2 regions of the Paenibacillus sp. O199 genome follow, and region 1 is predicted to be linked to the other one. Evidence: riboswitches for the same ligand, from Rfam matches in the RefSeq annotation. Region 1 holds a riboswitch; the other holds the start of a gene.

Region 1 (6,718 bases):
TGCAATCATATTGGCAAATTTTGAATAAGCGTCCTGCTGCCATTCGGGCAGACCTTTGAATGATGCATTTATTTCATCGGCACTGTACAGCTCTGCCATGGATTCCCCAACTCCATTCCACATGATACCGTTAACGTATTAATGCGGATGGCGTTGGGTGACTGTCCAGTGTAGTTTTTATGTCAGAAAAAGATAGATCGTACTGCTTCAAAACCGAAGTACAGGCCAAATCCGATCAGACAGATCCCTGAGATAATGGAGATCCAGCGCAAAACGGTTTCGTTGCTGCGTTTATGAAATCGACTAGCCATGCCAGCCATGATGACATCCCAGACAAGGATTCCTATGAAAATACCAGAACTGTATAGTAGCAGATGAGCGGTGTCGGTATGCTTCACGGTTGTAGCAAGAATAGAGCCGTAAATGCCGAGCCAGAATAAAATATTCAGGGGATTGGACAGGGCCATGAGAAAGCCAGAGACAAAAGATTTTCCCACTCTTGCTTCTGCTGTAGAAGAGGTCTGGATACCGTCTTTCAACTTGGAAAGTGTTTCCACACCGGTATACACCAGAATAAAACTGCCAAAAGACCAAAGAAAAGAGCGCATGAAAGGCGTGTCCAGAAAATGGGCAACTCCAAAGTAGATCAGAAGCATGTACACCAAATCGGCAAACATGGCTCCCAGTCCCAGAATCCAGGCATGCATAAATCCGTGGCGGGCTCCGCGATCCAACTGAGCGGCATTAATCGGACCAATTGGAGCGGATAGTGAGATTCCCAGAATAATATAACTAAACAGTACAGACATATACGCGTTCACTCCTTAACGGGTTCGACGAATTGTACCGGTAAGACACACACATATGGGTACAAGTCATCGTATTCCCGTCTGGAGCAAATTAGAACAAGCTGTGCGTCGCTTAATCTGATAAGGACTCTACATCCAGCTGAATGGCTGTACAATGATATCCATTGCATGAGCTTTCTTCACAAGGACAAGCTGACAGACCGATAACCAAATCAATCAATGCCTCCATCTCCACATAATCACCGGCGCGCGAATCTGGAGCTACGACATCAATCTTGCCCAGATCATCTACGACCGATTTCATAAACAAATTAAATGGATAATGCTGATCCGGCGGCAAGATCCCGAACGGTTCAAGAGCCTGATTTAGGTTATGATAGCAGCTGGCATGATCCTTTTTGTCATATAATACTTCATACATTTCCGGACGACAGGCAGAGTTGAAGAAATCATGAACACCAACCGTGTCACGAACGATCTTAAGCAACGGCTGATATTGATTGGAATACACAGACTGTCCTGGTTTGATCCGGTAGGACCGCAGTACGTCCATCGTTACACCTGGGTCTAGTCGATTATTGGCATTTTGAGCATCATATGCAACAAAATCAACGACCTGCTGCCCCTCCAAATCGGTCACCCGAATTAATGAACCTTTATTTACCTTGACGGCATAACCGGTTTTGGCCGGGATACGAACAGACTGTTTATGGCGTTGCGTTGTATTCATATTCATTCGTTACATTCCTCCGCTGTTTTTGCTTTCAGTATGCGGAGCTGACATGGCTTTCATGCACATTGGAAAACATAAGTCTCACATTGAAAATGATACAGGTTGTATTCAGCGTTTATGCTGGAAACAGTGGATTACCCTTCATGCCGACCCATAGTTCGGATATTTCCAGCTGACCAGCCAGATGAAGCAACCAGTCTTCACGGCCTTTCGTTGCCATAATCTGTACACCCATGGGCAGGCCTTCAGGAGTCAGATGCACAGGAACACTCATGGCGGGTTGACCCGTCAGATTCGCGAGCTGAGTGAACGGAGTGTAGGTAAGACTTGGTTCAAACATCTCATAAATCAACTGCTGCTGCTGGATCTTGTCCAAATCGCTAATACGCATCAGATGCTGAATTTGTTCATCATGAGGTGTCAATTCGCCGATTTTGGGTGCCGGAAAAGCATTGACAGGTGTGACATAAAAATCATAGCGTTCAAACAATGTGGACATCTGAGCTGCGGCAACATCCCATTCGGCCAGACTATGTACGAATTCGGCAGCGGATACTTTTTTGCCTGCTTCAGCCAGCACCCAGGACTCGATCTCCATATCAGCAGAGGTTAATGCTCTGCCCATAGAACGTTCCATCGAAGAGATCATCGCCGCCATTTCGCCGCTGTTCATCATGTAATAGTTCTCCATCAATTTGACTCCATTAACCGGACTCAGCTTTTCTTCAACCTCATGACCTTGTTCTTCCAGCCAGCGGACGAGCTTGTATACAGATTCTTTGGCTTCCGCGCTGACAGGTGTCCCCACAGGCGAATCCGTAGTATACGCAATTTTCAGTTTGCGTTGATGAGGATAATTCATATCAGCCAAGTAGCTGCCTGGAAAGAGGGGAGCATGAAACGCAGCTTCGGGTTGAATCACTTGCAGGGTATCCAGCAAAGCAGCACTGTCGCGAACGGAGCGGGACAAGGCAAAATCAATCGAAGCACCCTGCCACTGACGACCAACTCCTGGTCCAACAGGTGTCCGCCCACGTGTAGGTTTTAGTCCGAACAAGCCGCTGAATGAAGCAGGGATTCGGATGGACCCGCCACCGTCACTGGCTCCCGCAAGGGGTACAATTCCCGAGGCTACCGCGGCAGCGGCACCTCCACTTGAACCGCCTGGCGAGTGATTTGTATTCCATGGATTTCGACTTGGACCGTGAAGACGGGGCTCAGTAATATTTTTCAGGCCAAATTCCGGTGTATTGGTATGTCCGATGATAATGAAGCCTGCATCGCGCAGACGGGAAACGAAATTAGAATTCCGCTGTGCCCGATGCTCACTGAGAAGACGAGAACCCGAGGTGAGAATTTCACCTTCCAGGGATTGAGAGATATCTTTCAATAACAAGGGCACGCCGGCAAAGGGCTGCTCTCCCGGGCGAACTATACTCGCTTCCTGACGTGCACGTGTTTCATATGTACGAATGACTGCATTGAGCTGCGGGTTCACTTCTTCCAGGCGTGCATACGCCGCTTCCAGCAATTCGACAGGAGATATCTCCCGTGCGCGAACCAATTCAGCCAAACCTATAGCATCGTAAGATGTATACGAAAATGATGAAGACGAAGACATGATGATCGTTCCTCTCTAAATTGACTTAATCTACTATTCCATAAGTCATCGTACCACCGGAATAGCGAAAAGACAAAAGGCACTGAACATCTCAAAGGATGTCCAGTGCCTTAATTGATTTGCTTTTATATAAAATTCAATCCGTACGGAGCTTTGGTGCACCGTCAGCCGGAGTCGCTGATCGTTCTTGCTGTTTGGAGATGGCGAATAGGGCAATCCAGATGAGGATGAAGCCCACCAGTTGCTCCCATGTAATTAATGTACGGAATGCAATCCAGTTTACCAGTACACCGGCCATCGGGAAGCTCAGTTCTGCGAGCGTTGCGACTGAGGCCTTGGTGGAGGAGAGCCCTTTGTAATATAACAGAAGACTCAGTAACCCTGGCAGTAATGCCTGACCCAGAATATTAAGTGCTACAGCCGCCTGTTCACCTGTAGCGGAAGGGAATGTCCAGGCAGCACCTTCGTTCCACGTCATAAAGATCAGCAGTGGCAAGGCTACGACAAAGCGCAGAGAGGTGACCGTTTCATAACGGGTTTGCCCCAGCATCAGCCGCCCCATAACTGTTGAACCGCCCCACAATGCAGCTGCACCCAGTGATAACAGGCTACCTGCATGAACCCAATTGTCCCAGTTGCCAAGGGGAAGGGTAAATCCAAACGTGAGCAGGTATGTTCCTGCAAGTGCAATGATAAACAGTCCACCGAAGCGGCGAGGCAATGTTTCTTTCAGCAGCAGCTTAGCCAGAACAATCGCAAATAGCGGCTGCATCTTTTGCAATAACAAAACGGTGTTGGGATCGTTATGCGTAAGTGCCAGGGTGAACAATACCGTGGCGAGAGCAGATCCTCCCCAGGAGATAAATATCACGGCAATCCAGTGGCGAGCACGCAGGTTTTTCAAATCGGCCCGGAACTTCCATAACACGGGAATCGCCACAAGGCTGACAATAATATGTTCCACCAGTACAATCTGCGTGGAGGTCATCGTTTTGAGCAAAATAATACGGAACAGTGGATCTACACCCCAAAGGGCGGCGCCGAGCACGACGAGCCAGAATCCGGTATTACTTCGTTCCTTGCGGTAAACTGTTGATGCAGGTTGTGTCTTTTCCATATTCAGGACTCCTTCGTCAGAACACGGAATCTTCAGTTGGCAAAATCGACAAAAGCCCCCGTTTTGGTATACACCAAATAAACGGGGGCTCAATCATTGACATGTCGTACGAAAATAAGCCTTTCGGTAACGGCATGTCAATGTGTTGATCTTCTCTCATCCGGACTGTACCGTCGGCCTTGGAGTCACACCAAGTCAGTCGCTGAATCCCTACATCGGGTCAAACAGCGAGTCGCGGGCTGGTTCCGAAGAACATCACCGCCGGTTGGGAATTTCACCCTACCCCGAAGATCCTATTCAATTATATTGTGTATTGAACAAGCTGTAACATTAATAAGTCCATCTTATTCCTGTAAGCGCTAGCAGTTCAAGTGTTTTTTTAGAATATGATATTCCAGCTTCCTTGTTGTCTGCGTAGTAATACAATCTGTCCTGCATGATACGCATCGTGGAGTACCCAGCGGGCAAGCTCATGTGCCCATTTTTCATCTGTATCCATGTACGGGGCTTCAAGATCGGATTCTTCTAATGAAGCGAGCTGATCACGAAGCTGTCCGGCTAATTGCGTTGTATTTTGCATAAGTACACTCCAGCCAGCAGTATCAGAAGGGTCGCCCGGATCTCCGAAGGTGGATTCATTGTTTTCGGCAGGTGCACCAGAGGGTGTTGTGCCCTGAATACGACTCAACAAACGATGATTATAGTAATACATATGGTTAACCAACTGCCAGATGCTTAATCCACCGGATGATGGAACCCAGGCTGCCTGTTCAGCAGTCAGTCCTTCGAGTACCTTGGATAAAGGCACAATCCAGTTACATTGATCCCAGGTATCATCTTTCTGAATGAGCAATAGTTCTGTTGCTGTTGTAGTCATTGATTTTTCCTCCCTAAAATGAATTCATGGTAACTAGCTAAAGTGCTTAAATGTGGTTACAATTAATATAACCCAAACATGAATGTTTGTAACTATCTTTTTGAATCTAGGTAGTTACATTTAGCGGAGGTACGTATGGATAGACTATGGACTGATTTTGTTAACAGTGATTACCACGACTGGCGTGGCGGGGATCGTTCAGAGGACAGGCTTGGCAAAACCGAATGGCAGCAAGGATTTCTCAAACAATGGCAACTGATTGCACCTGTACCTGCTTCTCCGGAAGAGGAGGGAGCCTTGAGAAACTTTAGAAATGAATTGCAGGCTCTTGCAACTCGTTTATCTGACGGAAATGCATTATCGAACCAAGACCAGGAATGGCTAAACGCCATGATGAAGGAAGGTCAGGTTATAAGAAGACTGAACGCTGGAGATGAGGGACTGAATCTTTCACTTATCCCTGTAGGAAATCAATGGCAGCAGGTCATGGCGGAGGTTGCAGCCGATTTTGCCATCACTGTAGTTGAAGGGGATGGGGGAAGGATTCGTATCTGTGACAATGCGGATTGTCGCTGGATGTTCTATGACGATACGCGCAGCAGAACCCAGAAGTATTGTGATGACAAGATGTGTGGTAATCTGATGAAGGTTAGAAGATTTAGGGCAAAACAGAAGAAGGATCAGCAGCAAGAGTAGAGTGTATGAGAGTACGGCGTATGCACAGAGTGATTTGCGGTACTTTTCGACAACCGGGAAATGTTCAATAGGTTTTTTTGTAATCAAAATTGAATGTTTCCATCCTCTTCTATATAATGGTTATATACTTAAAATATTTCAGCTAGTCATTTCATCATCAGAGATTAACATCCGGGATTCAAGCGTATATCCAACAAAAAACAATGATTGGAGATGTGTCTTGTGGGGACAAGTTATCTACTGAAAAATGGTTGTGTATTGTCTATGGATTCGTCAGTGGGTCAGTATAAACGGGCGGACGTTCTCATTGAGGATTCTCTTATTACTGCTATCCAGCCCGATCTGAGTTGTATTGAAGCGGAAGTGATAGATGCATCGGAGATGATCATACTCCCTGGACTTGTAGATACGCACCGGCATGTATGGGAGTCACTTGTAAAAACAGCGGGAACCAACTGGTCACTGCCGGTCTATCTGCAGAATCTCTACTATGGAGCGATGGGAAGTAAACTCCGGCCACAAGACAGCTATATCGCCAATTTGCTGGGTTCATTGGAAGCGCTTAATGCAGGAGTGACCACGGTGCTTGACTGGAGTATGCCGTATTCCCCGGAGCACACGGATGAACTGATTCGCGGACTTCGGGATGCGGGTATTCGGTCGGTTTTCGCTTATGGTGTACCAGGTGAGACGCCCTACTGGAACAGAGAAAGCAAGCTGACTTATTCGAATGATGTGAGAAGAGTTAAGGAACAGTATTTTTCCTCACGGGATCAGCTGCTCGCGTTCGGTCTTGCTATTCGAGGTCCGGAGTTTAGCCATTGGGATACCACGGTGAAGGAAATTCAGCTTGCCCAAGAGCTGG
Region 2 (6,718 bases), on a different contig from region 1:
TATGAGTCCAAATATGAGGCTGTATTGGCAAACCGTGCAAATGAGGCTGCTCAGGAAACGGTATCTGTTGCTGGTAAATGTTGTGAGAGCGGCGATATGCTGATCTGGGATCTGGACCTGCCTAAAGTGCAAAGCGGCGATCTACTCGCAGTAGCTTGCACAGGCGCATACAACTACTCGATGGCAAGCAATTACAACCGGATTCGTCGTCCGGCAGTTGTGTTTGTCAAAGACGGTCAAGGGGATGTAGTGGTACGCCGTGAGACGTATCAGGACATCATCCAGAATGATCTCGTACCTGAGCGTATTGCAAAACAGCCAGTTACCCGTTAATTTAAGGACATCTAGCTGAGCACTATTATGAAGAAGACAAAAAAGGGCACTCCTTTTTTGTCTTCTTTTGCATGTTTAGGGCCGGATTTTGAAAAAAATCTTGCTGATTATTTTGCGATCAATCCATTTTCGGTGTACACTAAGAAAAGTGCTATAAAGCTTGGCCCAGGGTCATGCGTTCTGGCACCATTAACGATGGTCAATACGAAAGGAGTCATTTACATATGGCGAAACAAGCGAAAATCAAAATGGCAAACGGCGGAGAAGTTGTAATCGATTTGTTCGATCAAGAAGCTCCAAACACAGTAGCAAACTTTGAGAAACTGGCTAACTCCGGTTTCTACAACGGTCTTGTATTCCACCGTGTTATTCCGGGCTTTGTAGCTCAAGGTGGATGCCCTAACGGTTCCGGTGCAGGCGGCCCAGGTTACACAATTAACTGTGAAATCAACCCGAACAAACATGAGCGTGGAACTTTGGCTATGGCTCATGCAGGCCGTAACACAGGGGGAAGCCAGTTCTACATCTGCTACCAACCGCAACCACATTTGGATGGACAACATACTGTATTTGGTAAAGTAACCAAAGGTATGGAATTCGTGGACGCTTTCGAAGGTCGCGACAAAATGGAAACAGTTGAAGTAGTAGAAGCTTAATCAATAAACGTATGTAAACCGTTTCGCAATTAGCGAAGCGGTTTTTGTTTACACTTAAGCTTATTAAAAGTTAGTATGTGACAAAAAGGAACAAAAAACAATTGATTTTTTGACGTTAAAGTGCTAACATCCAATTAATAACGCAACGAATCCTTCAGGGCAGGGTGTAATTCCCTACCGGCGGTGATGCAGTATGTGAGGATATCTATCCAGCATTGATGCAAAGTCCGTGACCCGTCTGCCTGTGGCAGATGGCTGATCTGGTGTAATTCCAGAACCGACAGTATAGTCTGGATGGGAGAAGGAGAGGGTGCAGTCCTTAGGGGCCGCATTCCGCAGGAGTGTTGCTGTACAGTTTTTGACGAATTCATTTCCTGTGCAGGGAGAAATCCGGTTACTTCCGGAAATCTTCATACATATGCCACATCATAGAAGCTCTTTACCTGTAATTGAAGTTCATTAAGGTATGTGTCTGCTTTCACTTGCCTGAAATGAAGTTTTGGGCGATGTGTTGTTGGCAATGTATCAATAGTACTGCTGGTGACACATGTCTCTCATCATCCCCATCGAACGGTTTGTTCGACGGGGATTTTTTATTGGATATGGAACATGCCTCTCTGTTGGAAGGGAGGTCTATAACTTAAGATTTTAACCGTGGGGTGAACGGACTTGGAAATGATTAATGATGAATTTTATATGGCGCTAGCACTGGATATGGCAGAACGGGCACAAGGACAGACCGGAATCAATCCGGTAGTCGGTTGTGTCGTGGTAAAAGAAGGACGTATCGTGGGCCTCGGAAGTCATCTCAAACGGGGAACGGGTCATGCAGAGGTTCATGCACTGAACATGGCGGGTAGTGATGCTGAAGGCAGTACAGTGTACGTTACGCTCGAACCCTGTAGCCATTATGGCAAGACTCCACCATGCAGTGAACGTCTCATTCATGAGAAAGTGAAACGTGTCGTTGTATGCTGCGAAGATCCGAATCCGCAAGTATCCGGCAGAGGAATCAGCATGCTGCGTCAACAAGGGATCGAAGTTGAAGTTGGAGTGCTGCGTGAGCGCGGAAGACGGATGAACGAGAAATTTATCAAATACATTACAACAGGTCTCCCCTTTGTAACTTTGAAGACGGCCTCTACACTGGATGGCAAAATTGCTACGCGTAGCGGTGACAGCAAATGGATCTCTAACGAGTCAGCTCGCGAGATTGTACACGCTCTTCGCCATCGCCATCAAGGAATTATGGTTGGTGTGGAAACGGTCATTGCAGACAATCCCGAACTCACGACTCGCTTGCAAGTGGAAGGGATCAGCCCGGTACGAATCGTGGTCGATTCCAAGCTACGTCTGCCTGTAGGCGCCAAAATGGTCAAGGATGGCCTTGCACCTACCTGGGTGCTTACAACAGATGAGGCGAGCCCTGAAGCGGCAGAGCGGCTGGAAGCCTATGGGGTGGAGATTATACGTTGTGGTCCAGGACCACGTGTTGATCTACTGAGTGCACTCAGCAAGCTCGGTGAGCGTGAGATTGGTTCAATTCTGCTTGAAGGCGGTGGAACATTGAATGGGTCCATGCTGGAAGCGCGGTTGGTAGATCGACTGCTCATGTTCATTGCTCCGAAAATTGTCGGAGGATACGAAACACCAGGCAGTTTCCGCTTTGAGGGTGTAGAGCGCATGAGTCAGGCGATTCAATTACATCAGCTGGAAATTGAGCAAGTTGGAGATAATATCAGCATTGGCGGAATTCCGGTTTGGCCTGAATAAATGAATTAACGATAATGAAATAAATAAAGGAGGCGGTAGCATGTTTACCGGTTTGGTGGAAGAAGTCGGTCAGATCCGGCGGATAGGTCGGAAAGGCGAAGCGATGGTCCTGAATATCGGAGCTTCCGCCATCATGAACGACTTAAAGATTGGCGATAGTGTAGCTGTAAACGGGGTATGCTTAACTGCGACAACCCTGGAGGGTGGCGGATTTACTGCCGATGTGATGCCCGAGACATATCGACATACCAATCTTAGTCAATTGCAATCCGGCAGCAAAGTTAATCTGGAGCGAGCCATGCTGTCAGGTGGACGTTTTGGCGGGCATATCGTTCAGGGCCATGTCGATGGCACTGGGGTCATTGGCAGCATTACACGTGACCAGAATGCAATTGTTTTCGAGATCAAACCTGACGATATGCAGCTGTTCAAATATCTGATACCCAAAGGGTCTGTAACCCTGGACGGAATTAGTCTGACCGTTGTGCATACTTCACAGACCGCATTCACTGTATCCATTATTCCACATACCATTGGTGAGACCGTATTAAATGTGAAAAAGACGGGAGATACCATCAATATTGAGTGTGATATTTTGGGCAAATATGTGGATCATCTGCTGCACTATGGTAAGGGACATCAGGAGACCGGTGCGGGCAAGCCGCGAAGTATCAGTGAGGATTTCCTGGCTAATCACGGCTTTGCTTAACAAATCGTAATTGATAAACTACAAATATAAATTGAAATGGAAACTGGAGGGGGACCTATGTTAGAGAAATCCATTCTGAATTCTATTGAGGAAGCCATCTACGATCTCATGCAGGGTAAACCGGTTATTGAGATGGATGATGAGGATCGGGAGAATGAAGGCGACTTTATCGCTTTGGCGGAAAAGGCTACACCTGAAGTGATCAATTTCATGATTACCGAAGGCAGGGGTCTGGTGTGTGTTCCCATTACGCAGCAACGTGCCGATGAACTCAACCTAAAGCCTATGGTTCAGCAAAATACGGACTTTCATGGGACGGCTTTCACCGTCTCTGTAGATCATAAAGATACCACAACGGGCATCTCGGCTCATGAACGCTCCATTACAGTCAAGGGTCTAATCGATCCCGAAGCGAAAAGCGGAGATTTCCGCAAGCCGGGGCATATGTTCCCACTCATCGCCAAAGATGGCGGTGTGCTAAGACGCGCGGGACATACGGAAGCAGCCGTAGACCTCGCTATTATGTGCGGTTCTTATCCGGCAGGTGTAATCTGTGAAGTGATTAAGGAAGATGGCACGATGGCCAGACTTCCGGATCTGCAGGAGATTGCCCGCAAGCATGATCTGAAGCTGATTAGCATTCAGGACATGATTCGGTACCGGAATGAGAAGGAACAGTTGGTTAAACGCGAAGTAGCTGTACGTATGCCAACAGACTTTGGTGAATTCCAGGCGGTGGCATACACAAATGCAGTGGACAACAAGGAGCATGTCGCTTTGGTTAAAGGCGAAATTGACGGATCGAAGCCTGTATTGGTCCGCGTACACTCCGAATGTCTCACAGGGGATGTATTCCATTCTCATCGATGCGATTGTGGTCCACAATTCGATGCAGCATTGAAACAGATCCATGACGAAGGCAACGGCGTCCTGCTCTATATGAGACAGGAAGGACGAGGCATTGGACTGATCAACAAGCTCAAAGCCTACAAACTGCAAGAGGAAGGTCTGGACACCGTGGATGCCAATCTGAAGCTTGGGTTTGCTGCCGATCTTCGAGATTACGGCATTGGTGCCCAAATTCTCAAAGATCTAGGGGTTCGTCAAATTCGGTTGTTAACCAACAATCCACGCAAAATTAAAGGACTTGAAGGGTACGGACTTGAAGTGGTGGAACGTGTTGCCATTCAGATGGAAGAGAACGAGGACAATACGGTCTACTTGCACACGAAGCAGGCGAAGCTCGGCCATATGCTAAAGTTCGACGATATCGAGCAGAATGAAGAAAAAAACTGAGTAGTTTTTCTGAGGTTAAACAGGGTGAACTAGTTTCCAAAGATCAGCTGCGTACATCATATAATACAATTAGGGAGATGACTTGAATGCCACACTTTTTTGAAGGACATTTGGTATCAGAAGGATTAAAATATGGAGTGGTTGTAGGACGTTTTAACGAGTTCATTACAAGCAAATTGCTCAGTGGAGCACTGGATGCGTTCAAACGTCATGGTGTACAAGATGATGAAGTGGATGTAGCGTGGGTTCCAGGAGCGTTTGAAATCCCGTTGATTGCCCAAAAAATGGCTGAAAGTGGAAAATATGATGCTGTCATTACGCTGGGGACGGTTATCCGTGGTTCAACAACACATTATGATTATGTGTGCAATGAGATGGCTAAGGGTGTAGCCGCAATTAACCTGAAAACAGGCGTACCTACAATCTTCGGCTTGGTTACAACAGAGAATATTGAACAGGCCATTGAGCGTGCTGGAACAAAGGCAGGAAACAAAGGCTGGGATTCAGCTACTGCCGCTATTGAAATGGCGAACTTGACGAAACAGCTAAAATAGTGCTTATTTAATATAGTGCCCTGCTCAGCGCAGACGAAAACGGGAGACCGGATTCGGCGGCTTAGCGGGGGTTTTTATTTTTCTGGCGGGAGGATTCGTCTAGTGACGGTAGTTACATACAAACTGGAGACTTTTGAAGGGCCTTTGGATCTGCTGCTTCATCTGATCGATAAGGCAGAGATTCATATCCAGGATATTCCCATCAGCGATATTACCGATCAATATATGGCGTATCTGCATTCGATGCAGGAGCTGGAGCTGGATATTACGAGTGAATTTCTGGTAATGGCGGCAACACTTCTGTCGATCAAGAGCAAGTTATTACTGCCCAAACCACCGGTAATCGAGGACTTTGAGGATTATGCATATATGGAAGATGAAGATTATGATCCACGTGCAGAACTGATTGCGCGTCTGATTGAATATCGCAAATACAAGGGAATTGCGCGTCACTTGCACGAACGGGAGTGGGAACGCAGCCTTATTTTCTCCAAAGAGCCCGAGGATTTGCGGCCGTATATGCCTGTAGAAGCACAATCGAATCCGGTCGAGGGTTTGCATACCTCGGATCTGATTGCGGCTTTCCAGAAGGCGCTGCGCAAGGCGGAGAAGCGGACAACTGTAACTCGGATCCATCGGGATGAAATCTCGGTTAAGGATCGTATTCGCGATGTCATCGGTGCGTTGGAAAGTATGGGACCGGGAGGCAGGCTGTTATTCTCCAAGTTGCTGGATAACCAAATTTATCGGCACGAGATTGTCGTAACTTTTCTGGCGGTGCTGGAACTGATGAAGATGAAGCAGATCGTCTGTTATCAGGAGCGGATGTTTGAGGATATCGTTATGGAGTGGAGAGGGGAAACAAAGAATCATGGATTTTCCGAAATTGAAATCGATTATTGAAGGCCTGCTGTTTTTGTCCGGAGAAGAAGGTCTGAGCATCAAACAAATCGCCGAAATCGTAGATCAGCGAACCGAACTGGTGTCGGATGCGATTGAGGAAATGATCGCTGAATTTGCCAAGCAGGGACGAGGCGTACAAATTCTTAAAATTGCAGGGGTAGTCCAACTGGGTACCTTGCCGGAACATGCGGCCTATTTTGAGAAATTGGCTTATTCACCTGCACGTACCTCTTTATCCCAGGCGGCGTTGGAGACGCTCGCTATTGTGGCGTACCGTCAGCCTATCACACGGGTAGAGATTGAGGAGATACGTGGGGTGAAATCTGAACGTGCCATTCATACACTTGTGAACAAGGATCTCATTCAGGAAGTGGGACGGGCTGAGGCCATTGGACGCCCAATTCTATATGGCACTACCAAGTCTTTCCTGGATTACTTTGGTTTGGCTTCGCTCAAAGATCTGCCGGAGCCAGGGTTGTTTGAAGATTCCGAGA

What was found. Region 1 has a riboswitch for FMN ahead of A6049_RS12510 (DMT family transporter). Riboswitches for the same ligand answer to the same signal wherever they lie in the genome.
Region 2: linked by a shared signal. The riboswitch ahead of ribD (bifunctional diaminohydroxyphosphoribosylaminopyrimidine deaminase/5-amino-6-(5-phosphoribosylamino)uracil reductase RibD) and the one ahead of A6049_RS12510 (DMT family transporter) in region 1 are both predicted to bind FMN.

The regions. Positions count from the first base shown of each region.
Region 1 is NZ_LGRP01000007.1:8,991-15,708, reverse strand. Features, by position in the region: gene A6049_RS12530 (YqcI/YcgG family protein) at 1-99, opposite strand, end outside; gene A6049_RS12525 (LysE family transporter) at 183-809, opposite strand; gene A6049_RS12520 (DUF1989 domain-containing protein) at 922-1,545, opposite strand; gene A6049_RS12515 (amidase) at 1,658-3,163, opposite strand; gene A6049_RS12510 (DMT family transporter) at 3,300-4,280, opposite strand; FMN riboswitch at 4,425-4,576, opposite strand; gene A6049_RS12505 (DinB family protein) at 4,660-5,157, opposite strand; gene A6049_RS12500 (CGNR zinc finger domain-containing protein) at 5,293-5,853, shown strand; gene A6049_RS12495 (amidohydrolase family protein) at 6,076-6,718, shown strand, end outside.
Region 2 is NZ_LGRP01000009.1:274,405-281,122, forward strand. Features, by position in the region: gene lysA (diaminopimelate decarboxylase) at 1-333, shown strand, start outside; gene A6049_RS16735 (peptidylprolyl isomerase) at 558-989, shown strand; FMN riboswitch at 1,136-1,299, shown strand; gene ribD (bifunctional diaminohydroxyphosphoribosylaminopyrimidine deaminase/5-amino-6-(5-phosphoribosylamino)uracil reductase RibD) at 1,659-2,762, shown strand; gene ribE (riboflavin synthase) at 2,803-3,471, shown strand; gene A6049_RS16750 (bifunctional 3,4-dihydroxy-2-butanone-4-phosphate synthase/GTP cyclohydrolase II) at 3,529-4,767, shown strand; gene ribH (6,7-dimethyl-8-ribityllumazine synthase) at 4,854-5,321, shown strand; gene A6049_RS16760 (segregation and condensation protein A) at 5,424-6,224, shown strand; gene scpB (SMC-Scp complex subunit ScpB) at 6,193-6,718, shown strand, end outside.